DNA from 2 places in the Burkholderia pyrrocinia genome. Region 1 is predicted to be linked to the other one. Evidence: riboswitches for the same ligand, from Rfam matches in the RefSeq annotation. Region 1 holds a riboswitch; the other holds the start of a gene.
The links. A riboswitch is a leader RNA that binds a small molecule or an ion and turns the genes downstream of it on or off. The one in region 1 is predicted to bind manganese.
Positions count from the first base shown of each region.

Region 2: linked by a shared signal. The riboswitch ahead of JYG32_RS09410 (TMEM165/GDT1 family protein) and the one ahead of JYG32_RS26165 (sodium:calcium antiporter) in region 1 are both predicted to bind manganese.

Region 1 covers NZ_CP070978.1:1,802,615-1,807,801, reverse strand. The annotation lists gene JYG32_RS26175 (efflux RND transporter permease subunit) at 1-316, shown strand, start outside; gene JYG32_RS26170 (copper-binding protein) at 307-660, shown strand; gene JYG32_RS26165 (sodium:calcium antiporter) at 782-1,792, opposite strand; yybP-ykoY riboswitch at 1,866-2,042, opposite strand; gene JYG32_RS26160 (metal/formaldehyde-sensitive transcriptional repressor) at 2,159-2,434, shown strand; gene dmeF (CDF family Co(II)/Ni(II) efflux transporter DmeF) at 2,446-3,462, shown strand; gene JYG32_RS26150 (DUF1289 domain-containing protein) at 3,465-3,650, shown strand; gene JYG32_RS26145 (MFS transporter) at 3,756-4,964, shown strand; gene JYG32_RS26140 (heavy metal sensor histidine kinase) at 4,987-5,187, opposite strand, start outside.
Region 2 covers NZ_CP070977.1:2,020,366-2,025,552, reverse strand. The annotation lists gene pepN (aminopeptidase N) at 1-887, opposite strand, end outside; gene JYG32_RS09415 (DUF4136 domain-containing protein) at 1,074-1,775, shown strand; gene JYG32_RS09410 (TMEM165/GDT1 family protein) at 1,828-2,400, opposite strand; yybP-ykoY riboswitch at 2,479-2,616, opposite strand; gene guaD (guanine deaminase) at 2,766-4,085, opposite strand; gene JYG32_RS09400 (hypothetical protein) at 4,082-4,492, opposite strand; gene JYG32_RS09395 (adenosine deaminase) at 4,520-5,187, opposite strand, start outside.

The DNA of each region.
Region 1 (5,187 bases):
TGCGCTGCTGCTCGACGCGATTCGCGAAGGCGCGGTGCTGCGCGTGCGGCCGAAGGCGATGACGGTCGCCGTCGTGCTCGCCGGCCTCGTGCCGATCATGGTCGGGCACGGCGCCGGCTCCGAAGTCATGCAGCGCATCGCCGCGCCGATGGTCGGCGGCATGGTCACGGCGCCGCTGCTGTCGATGTTCGTCATTCCCGCCGCGTGGCTTCTGCTGCAGCGCCGTCGCGTGCGACGCGCGGGCGATGCGCGGCATTCCGATGCAGTTCCTCACGGCATGAACGTGCCATCCACCCAAACCGGAGAATCCCGATGAAGAAATTGATTGCTACCACCGCCGCCGTTCTCGCGATCGGCGCTTTCGCAACTCCCGCCTTTGCCGCCGGTGAAATGTCCGGCATGAAGATGTCGTCGGACGGTTCGGCCGAGTCGCATGCGGCGCTGACCGACGCCGAAGTGAAGAAGGTCGATGCCGCGAGCGGCAAGGTCACGCTGAAGCACGGCGCACTCGACAACGTCGGAATGCCGCCGATGACGATGGCGTTCAAGGCGAAGGACGCGGCCATGCTCGCGCAGGTGCATGCGGGCGACAAGGTCAAGGTCCGGATCGAGAACGTCAACGGCACGCTGACGATCGTCAAGCTGGTCAAGGCATCCTGATCGTCCGGATGCGGGCGTTACTGTCGCCCGCATCCGTGCAACGATGTACACGGCACGGACGCGGCGGCCGTTGCCGCGTCCGCGTGCGTGCGCCTGCCGGGCAGCGTGCCCGATCCGGGCGTCAGCGTGCCAGTGTCAGGAACAGATATCCCGCATAGCCCGCACCGTTCGCCAGCAACGCCCAGATCGCGAGCCCGCGCGTGCGGGCATTGACGCGCATCCAGGCCGCCGCCGCGAGCGTGATGATCACGCCGGTCAGCACTTCGGGGCGCGGCTCCCACGGCGTCAGCATGATGCCGATCGCCGGCAGCAGCGTGCCCTGGAACACCATCGCGCCGGTGATGTTGCCGAACGCGAGCGTGTCCTTATTGCGGCGGATCCACAGCACGCTGTTGACCTTCTCCGGCAATTCCGTGGCAATCGGCACGATGATCAGCGACAGCAGCAGCGCCGATACGCCGAGCACGTGCGACACGCCTTCCACGCCGTGAATGAAGCCCTTCGCACCGCCGACCAGCAGCGCGACGCCGAGCAGCAACTGCAGCGCGATGGTTGCCAGGTTGGTCGGCAGGCCCGTGCGCGCCAGGAACATCGCATGCGGCGCCTCGGTGCCGTGCCCGGCATCGACAAGCTGGCTCGACGCGCGGAACGTCATCACGACGTACATCACGTAGATGCCGACCAGCATCACGGCGAGCAGCGCGCGCACGGCCCAGTTGTGGTGCGGGACGAACATCGCCGCGGTCGCCAGCGAGAACGCGGCGAGGAAGTAGTTCATGTCGCGCACGAAGCCCGTACGCTCGGGTGCGATCGTGCCGCGCAGCCCGCGCGAGCGGATCACGGCGAGCGTCATCAGGAAGGTGGTCAGCGTCGCGAGCATCAGCGGCGCGCCGAGAATCGCGCCGACGCCGATTTCCTCGTTCACGGCCTGGTTCGCCGTGCCGCCGGCCAGCGCGAGCAGCGGCACCATCGTTTCGGGCAGCGCGGTGCCGACGGCCGCGAACAGCGAACCCGTCACGCCTTCGGAAATCTTCAGACGTTCGCCGAGATGTTCGAGCGCATTGGTGAAGACCTCGGCGGCCACGAGGATGACGACCAGCATGAACGCCAGTTCGAGGAACATGAAAGTCATGCGGCGCCTCCGCAGGCAGGTGCGTAGCGGGCGATGGGGCGCGGGGGAAGGGCGGGGAGGAACATGGTGACTCCGTGGTCGGACGCTGACGAACCATGGCGCATCCGCCGACGTCCGACCAGGAACGACGCGATACGCCCATGGTCTCGCCAAACCGATTCGGTCGAACGCGCCACGGCCGAAGGCCGAGTGTGTTGACGCGTTCGCTTTCCGGGGGACGGAAAGCAGGCTACTCCCCAAAGACGAGCGCAAGTCTAGCCGAGCGGTTTTCTTTCGACAAGCCTTCATCTCGAAAAAATATACCCCTCTACCCTATGTGGAAAACACTTTGGAGATATACTCCCCCACCCTATACAGGAGCAATCGATGAGTCACACAGTTCGTGAAAAACAGAAGCTGCTGAACCGCGTGCGCCGTATCAAGGGCCAGGTCGAAGCGATCGAGCGCGCGCTCGAGGAAGAGCGCGGGTGCAACGACGTGCTGCAGCAGATCACGAGCTGCCGCGGTGCGATGAACGGTTTGCTGGCCGTCGTGCTGGAGGACCACATCCGGTCGCACCTCGTCGATGCGGACACGCCCGACGCGCACGAAGGCAGCGCGACCGAGCAGCTCATCGAGGTCGTCCACAGCTATTTCAAGTAAGCGGAACGAACATGAACGGATTCAACGGCACGGCGGCCGGCGGCGGGCACAGCCATGCGTTTCTGGGCGCCGCGCACGAGCAGAACGAACGGAAGACGTGGATGGTCATCGGCCTGTGTACGGCGATGATGGTGGCCGAGATCGTCGGCGGCACGTTGTTCGGGTCGCTGGCGCTCGTCGCCGACGGGCTGCACATGTCGACGCATGCGGGCGCGATGCTGATCGCGGCGCTGGCCTATACCTATGCGCGCAAGCACGCCGACGATCCGCGTTTCGTGTTCGGCACGGGCAAGTTCGGCGACCTCGCCGGATTCACGAGCGCGATCGTGCTGGCGATGATTGCGTTGCTGATCGGCTATGAGGCGGTCGCGCGTCTTCTGTCTCCCGTGCCCATTCAATTCAGCGAAGCGATTCCGATCGCCGTACTGGGGCTCGCAGTGAACCTGGCCAGCGTGTGGCTGCTGAGCGGCGATCATCATCACGGGCATGGCCACGGCCATCATCATGGGCACGACCACGATGATCACGACCACGATCATGACCACGACGACGAGCATCACGCGCATCACGATCATGGTTCGCATACGGCGGCCCACCGCGATCACAACATCCGGTCGGCCTACATTCACGTGATCGCCGATGCGGCCGTTTCGGTGCTGGCCATCGTCGGCCTGCTGCTCGCGCGTGCGTTCGGATGGGTCTGGATGGATCCGCTCGCGGGCATCGTCGGCGCGCTGGTGATCGCGAACTGGGCCTACGGGCTGATGCGCGATACGGGCGGCATCCTGCTCGACGTCAACGTGGATCGCAAGCTGGCGGACAACGTTCGGCGCGCGATCGAGGCGCTCGGCGACAAGGTCAACGATCTGCACGTCTGGCGCGTCGGCCCCGGGCACATGAGCGCGATCGTGTCGGTCGAGACCGGCGACGCGGCGCGCGATGCGCGTTTCTACCATGCGCTGATCGCGCGCTTCGACGGCGTGTCGCATGTGACCGTCGAAGTGATGACGCCCGCGACGGCGGCCTGATCGTGGCCGTGAAATCGCCGTGTATCGAGCTGTGTGCGTTTGACGGTCGAACGGGTTTTTGCGTCGGCTGCCTGCGCACGCGCGACGAGGCGCGCGACTGGAAGAAACTGACCGACCACCGCCGGCACCAGATACTGAACGACCGCTCGCGCCGGCAGGCGAAGATCCGGCGCGAGCCGGGGGAATAGGGCGGCGCGCGCGAGGCAGGCGCGACAGCCCATGCGTGCCGCGTGTCACGGGCCTGCAGTAGTATCGGTGGTCTCGTGTCAGGATTCCCGAATCGAGAGCGACCCATGCAGACCGAATCATCGACCGGCATTCTTCGTCAGATTCCGCGCAGCGTCTGGGTGCTGGGCTGCGTCAGTCTGTTGATGGACGTGTCGTCGGAAATCATCCACAGCCTGTTGCCGATGTTCCTGATGGCGGGGCTCGGCGCGAGCGCGACCACGATCGGCTTCATCGAGGGGATCGCCGAGGCGACGGCGCCGGTCGTCAAGGTGTTCTCCGGCACGTTGAGCGACTACCTGCGCAATCGCAAGTGGCTGGCGGTCGCCGGATACGGGCTCGGCGCGCTCAGCAAGCCGCTGTTCGCCATCGCACCGACGATCGGCGTCGTGGTGACGGCGCGGATCGTCGACCGGATCGGCAAGGGGATCCGGGGCGCACCGCGCGATGCGCTCGTGGCCGACGTCACGCCGGTCCACCTGCGCGGCGCGGCCTACGGGCTGCGACAGTCGCTCGACACGGTGGGTGCGTTTCTCGGGCCGCTGCTGGCCGTCGCCATCATGCTGATGTGGCGCGACGACTTCCGCCTCGCCTTCTGGCTGGCCGTGATCCCGGGCATGCTGGCCGTGGCGCTGCTCGCGTTCGGTATCGAAGAGCCGGCGCGCGCGCCGGGCGACAAGCGCATCAACCCGATCCGCCGCGACGTCGTGAAGCAACTCGGCGCTCGCTACTGGTGGGTCGTCGCCGTCGGCGCCGTGTTCGCGCTGGCCCGCTTCAGCGAGGCTTTCCTGGTGCTGCGCGCGATGGGCGGCGGTGTGCCTGTCGCGCTTGTTCCGCTGGTGATGGTGGCGATGAACGTCGTGTACGCGTTGTCGGCCTACCCGTTCGGCAAGCTCGCCGACACGACGAGCCATACGAAGCTGATGGTGGCCGGGCTCGTCATGCTGATCGCAGCCGACCTCGTGCTCGCGCACGGCACGCACTGGGGAACCGTACTCGTCGGCGTGGCGCTGTGGGGGCTCCACATGGGGATGACGCAGGGGTTGCTTGCCACGATGGTCGCGCATGCCGCGCCGTCCGAATTGAGAGGAACGGCGTTCGGCGTTTTCAACCTGCTCAGCGGCGTCGTGACGCTCGTATCGAGCGTCGTCGCCGGCATCCTGTGGGACAGGGTGGGCGCCGCGGCCACGTTCTATGCGGGGGCGGTGTTCAGCACGGCGACCATCGCGCTGCTCGTCTGCTTGCGCGGATCGTTCGGCGTTGCGCAGGCCAGGTGATCGCAAGCCGGCAGCGAACGGTCTAGCTATCGGTGCCGCGCGGAAAGTAAAGCGCAAACGTCGTGCGCCCGTCGCGGCTCGCGACCTCGACCTTGCCGCGATGCAGCTCCATGATCGACTTGACGATCGCGAGCCCGAGCCCCGCGTTCCTTGCCGCGCCGTGCCGCGACGAATCGATGCGGTAGAAGCGTTCGAAGATCCGGTCGACCTGTTCGGGCGGAAT
Region 2 (5,187 bases), on a different replicon from region 1:
TCGATGTTCGCGAAGTCGGTGTCGGTCGCGGTCTCGGGGTTCGCCAGCACGTACTTCGTGTTGAAGATGTTGAGCCCCTTGTTTTCCATCGCGCCCATGTTGAAGTCGCCGACCGCGACGATCATGAAGCGGTCGAGATCGAGCTCGAGGCCGAAGCGCTTTTCGTCCCAGCGGATCGAGTGGATCAGCGAATCCATCGCGTGACGCGTCTTGTCGAGATCGGCCGGCTCGACCCACACCTGCAGCAGCTTTTCCTTGCCCGAGCCGGTCGTGATCTTTTCCTCGATCGCGACGAGCTTGCCCGCGACGAGTGCGAACAGGTAACTTGGCTTGCGGAACGGGTCTTCCCATTTCGCGAAGTGGCGGCCGTCAGGCAGGTCGCCCGAATCGACGAGGTTGCCGTTCGACAGCAGCACCGGGTATGCGGCCTTGTCGGCGCGCAGCGTGACCGTGTACGACGCCATCACGTCGGGGCGGTCGAGGAAGTAGGTGATGCGGCGAAAGCCCTCGGCTTCGCACTGCGTGAAGAAGTTGCCGCTCGACACGTACAGGCCCGACAGCGTCGTATTCTGGTCGGGCGCGCACGCGCTTTCGAGCGTCAGCTCGAATGCGTCGGGGACGTTCTCGACCGTCAGCCCGTGTTCGTGCGCGCGGACGGCGCCGTGCGGCGCGCCGTCCAGCCGTGCGCCGAGGAATTCGAGCGCTTCGCCCATCAGCTCCAGGTGCGGCGCGGGCGCGGCGTCCGGATTGCGGCGCACGCGCATCGTATTCCTGACGATCGTGCGGGCCGGCGCGAGATCGAATTCGAGCGCGACGGAATCGATGAGGAAGGCCGGCGGCGTGTAGTCGGCGCGGCGGATCACGGTGGAGGAGGCGTTGTCGGACATGGTCGTCGAGATCGGTGGAGTGGGGGACGGGCCCGCGGCACGGGCCGGGCGAACCGGGCCATTGTACAAAGGCTTGCGGCTGCGTGCCGGGCGAACTTTTTACCGCTTTCGGCAGTCCGCGTATTATCGGCATCCCGTCCGGTTCGCGCGGTGCGACGAACGGGTGACGGATCGACGAGGATCAACATGAAACGCGAATGGATTTTTCGCGGTGCGGGCTGGGCGGCGGCGCTGTGCGTGGCGCTGCTGACGGGCTGCACCAGCTATGTGACGACCCAGGTCACGGCCTTCTCCGACTGGAGCGGCAGCGACGCGACACGCACCTATGCGTTCACGCGCACCGATGCGCAGAAGAACAGCATCGAGCAGTCGACCTACGAGCCGATCGTCGCGAGCGAGTTGTCCGCGTATGCGTTCCGGCAGGTGCCGCAGGCGCAGGCGCGGTATCTGGTCGGGCTGACCTATGCGGTCGGCAGCGATCTCGTGACGGTGCCGCAACCGGTCTACTACGATCCCTGGTTCGTCGGGCCGGGGCCGTACTGGCGGCGCGGGCCGTGGGGCCCGTGGGGCCCCTGGGGGCCGATGCCGGCCGGCTACGTCGCGCAGACGTACCAGGTGTTCGACTACACGCTCGGCATCCGCATCACCGAGCGCGCGACGGGCAAGGAGGTCTACAACGTGTCCGCGCGCACGACCGGCGACAACGGCACGCTGCTGTACGCGATGCCGTTCCTTGCGCGCAGCGCGCTCGCCGATTTCCCGCTGTCGAATGGCGCGGTCCGCTCGGTCCGGCTGCCGGTCGACAAGCGTGGCGGGCCGGCAGCGCCGGCCGCCAACGAGCGCGCGGTGCCGGCGGCGCCGGCTTCGGGCGCGGCGGTCGCGAAGTAACGCGGCGCCAGCATCGGCGCGGCCGCCCGGCCGCGCCGGCCACCTCTGTCCGTCAGGCCCCGATGCCCAGCAGCGCCAGTGCGCCGAGCACGACGAACAGCACGGCTGCGATCCCGTGCACGAGCTTCGTCGGCAGGCGGTGCGCGAAGCGGTCGCCGAGCAGGATCGCGGGCACGTTCGCGAGCATCATCCCGAACGTCGTGCCGGCCACGACACCGATGTAGTCCTGGAAGCGCGCGGCAAGCGCGACGGTCGCGATCTGCGTCTTGTCGCCCATTTCCGCGAGGAAGAACGCGACGAGGGTCGCGCCGAACACGCCGAGCCGCGAGCGGTTGGCATTGGCTTCGTCGGCATCGAGCTTGTCCGGCACGAGGATCCACAACCCCATCGCGATGAACGAGAACGCGAGCGCCCAGCGCATGATCGACGGCGTGACGAGCGCGCCGAGCCATTCGCCGAGCGCGCCTGCGAAACCGTGGTTGACGAGCGTCGCGACGAGCACGCCGAGAATGATCGGCACCGGCTTGCGATAGCGCGCGGCCAGCACGAGGGAAAGCAGTTGGGTCTTGTCGCCGATTTCAGCGAGGGCGACGGCGCCGGTGGAGATCAGGAAGGCTTGGGACACGTATGGGGTTCCGCGGGCCGGTGTTGTGCGTGCGAGCGACGATCCACGGCGCGCCGGGCCCTGATGCGGCGCACTATGAACCATCGGTCTCGCCAGGCCTCGGTGGCTGCGTCCGCCATGGCCGAACGGCCAAGTCTGTTGACGGACGCCCCCATCACGATGCGCGCCGGGGGCGCGGGACATCGAGCGGAGCGGCTACTCCCCAATGAGCGGCGAATTCTAGCATGACGTGTCGCGCGCGGGAAAGCGGCCGGGTAGGGCAGCGAGGAGCGTTGGGGCGCGATCGGCGCGTGGCAACCTTCGACTGTCCGGCATGCGCGGCAGCGGATGCGCCGCGCATGCCGGGACGAGAGCCGGGTGGGCCGTTACGCTGCAGCCGCGCGGCGGGCCGCGCCGCGCTCGTGGACGAGCCTGCCGGCCGCATAGGTGCGGTACACCGCGCGGTCGTCGCCGAGCAGCGCGAGCGCGAACAGCAACTCCTCGAGCGAATCAGCACGCTTCGTGCGGCGCGCGAGCAGCGGCGTGGCCTGCGGATCGAGCACGACGAAGTCGGCCTCGGTGCGCGGCGCGAGCGTGCCGACCGTGTCGGCGAGGTCGAGCGCCTGCGCGGCGCCGGCCGTCGCGAGCCAGAACATCCGCGTCGCGCTCAGGTGGTGACCCGACAGCCGCGCGACCTTGTGCGCTTCGTTCATCGTCTGCAGCATCGAGAACGACGTGCCGCCGCCGACGTCGGTGGCGAGCGTGACGGGCACGTCGTATGCGCCGGCCTTGTCGAAATCGAACAGCCCGCTGCCGAGGAAGAAGTTCGACGTCGGGCAGTGCGCGACGACGGTGCGCGTCTCTGCCATCCGGCGGCGGTCCTCGTCGTCGAGGTGAATGCAGTGGCCGTACACCGCGCGCGGCCGCAGCAGCCCGTAGCGGTCGTAGATGTCGAGATAGCTGCGATGGCCGGGGAACAGCTCGGCCACCCATTTCACTTCGTCGACGTTTTCCGCGACGTGGCTCTGCACGAACACGTCCGGATGGCGCCGCGCGAGTTCGCCGCACGCTTCGAGCTGCGCCTCGGTCGACGTCGGCGCGAAGCGCGGCGTGAGCGCGTACATCTGGCGGCCCTTGCCGTGCCAGCGGTCGATCAGCTCGGCGCTGTCGTCATAACCCGATTGCGCGGTGTCGCGCAGGAATTCGGGGCAGTTGCGGTCCATCAGCACCTTGCCCGCGATCATCCGCAGGTCGCGCGCGTCGCTCGCCGCGAACAGCGCGTCGGCCGACTGCTTGTGCACCGTGCAGTAGACGAGCGCGCTCGTCGTGCCGCAGGCGAGCAGTTCGTCGACGAAGAAGTCGGCGACTTCGCGCGCATGCTCGGGATCGCCGAACTGGCGCTCGGTCGGGAACGTGTACTTGTCGAGCCACGGCAGCAGGCCCGGCGCCGGCGACGCGATCATGTCCGTCTGCGGATAGTGGATGTGCGTGTCGATGAAGCCGGGCACGATCAGCTTGTCGCGCAGGTCGTGGACGATCGCGTCGCGCGCGAGCGTCGCGGCGAGCTGCGCATGCGGGCCGGCCGCGACGACCTTGCCGTCGTCGACGATCAGAAGGCCGTCGGTCTCGTAGTTCGCGGCCTGGCTCGATTGCGCCGGGTCGCCGTTGAAGGTCAGCAGTTGGGAACGAAAAGCGGTTTGCGTCATGACGAATGGTCCTGCATCAAGGTAAGGCGAACAGAAGAAAGCGATCGACACCGCGCGGGCGACGGCATGGATGGCACCGCCCGCGCGAGGGCGGGACGGCGCTTCGCGAGTCGCCGCGACACACTGCGTGCGGCGCGGCCGGATGCGATTGCCCAGGCGCTCGTGGCGGCCGGGGCCGCCATCGCGTGGTTGCCGGCGAACCTCGCAGCGTTGGCGATCCCGACCGCTGCGGCGGCGAACGGGACGGCAAGCCGCGACCGCACGCGCCGGCGGGCGGCGACGGACCGCGCTATCGCCACGCGGGCGACGATCGCGCTGCACGCGCTCGCACCGGGCGCACGCGTGCGTTCGGCGCGGCGCAAGGCCGGGCCGGGAATCGCGAAGCGGATGCCGTTGCCGTGTTTCATCTGTCTAGCGCACCTCGATGCCGGCCGTCACGCGGCCTGCCAGTACGCGTCGAGGCGCGCGATCAGTGCGTCGCGCTGCGCCGGGTCGACGAACGACGCCTCGAAGCCGTTGCGGATCACCGCCTTGACTTCGGCATCCGTGAGCTGCAGCCCCGCGACCGTCGCGAAGTAGTTTTCATTGACGTAGCCGCCGAAATAGGCCGGATCGTCGGAGTTGATCGTCACCGCGACGCCGCGGTCGAGCAGTGCCTTCAGCGTGTGCTTCGCCATGTCGTCGAACACGCACAGCTTCAGGTTCGACAGCGGGCAGACGGTGAGCGCCGTGCGCGTGCGCGCGAGGCGTTCGACGAGCGCGGCGTCCTCGATGCTGCGCACGCCGTGGTCGATCCGGTCGACGTTCAGCACGTCGAGCGCTTCGTAGATGTACGCCGGCGGGCCTTCCTCGCCCGCGTGCGCGACGAGCTTCAGCCCGAGCGCGCGCGCTTTTTCGAACACGCGTGCGAACTTCGTCGGCGGATGGCCGAGCTCGGACGAGTCGAGGCCCACGCCGATCAGGCGATGGCGATAGCGCTCGAACAGCGGCAACGCGGATTCGAACGTCGCGAGCGCGTCCTCTTCGGACAGGTGGCGCAGGAAGCACAGAATCAGCTTGCTCGACAGCCCGCGCTGCTCGGCATCGGCGAGTGCGCGTTCGA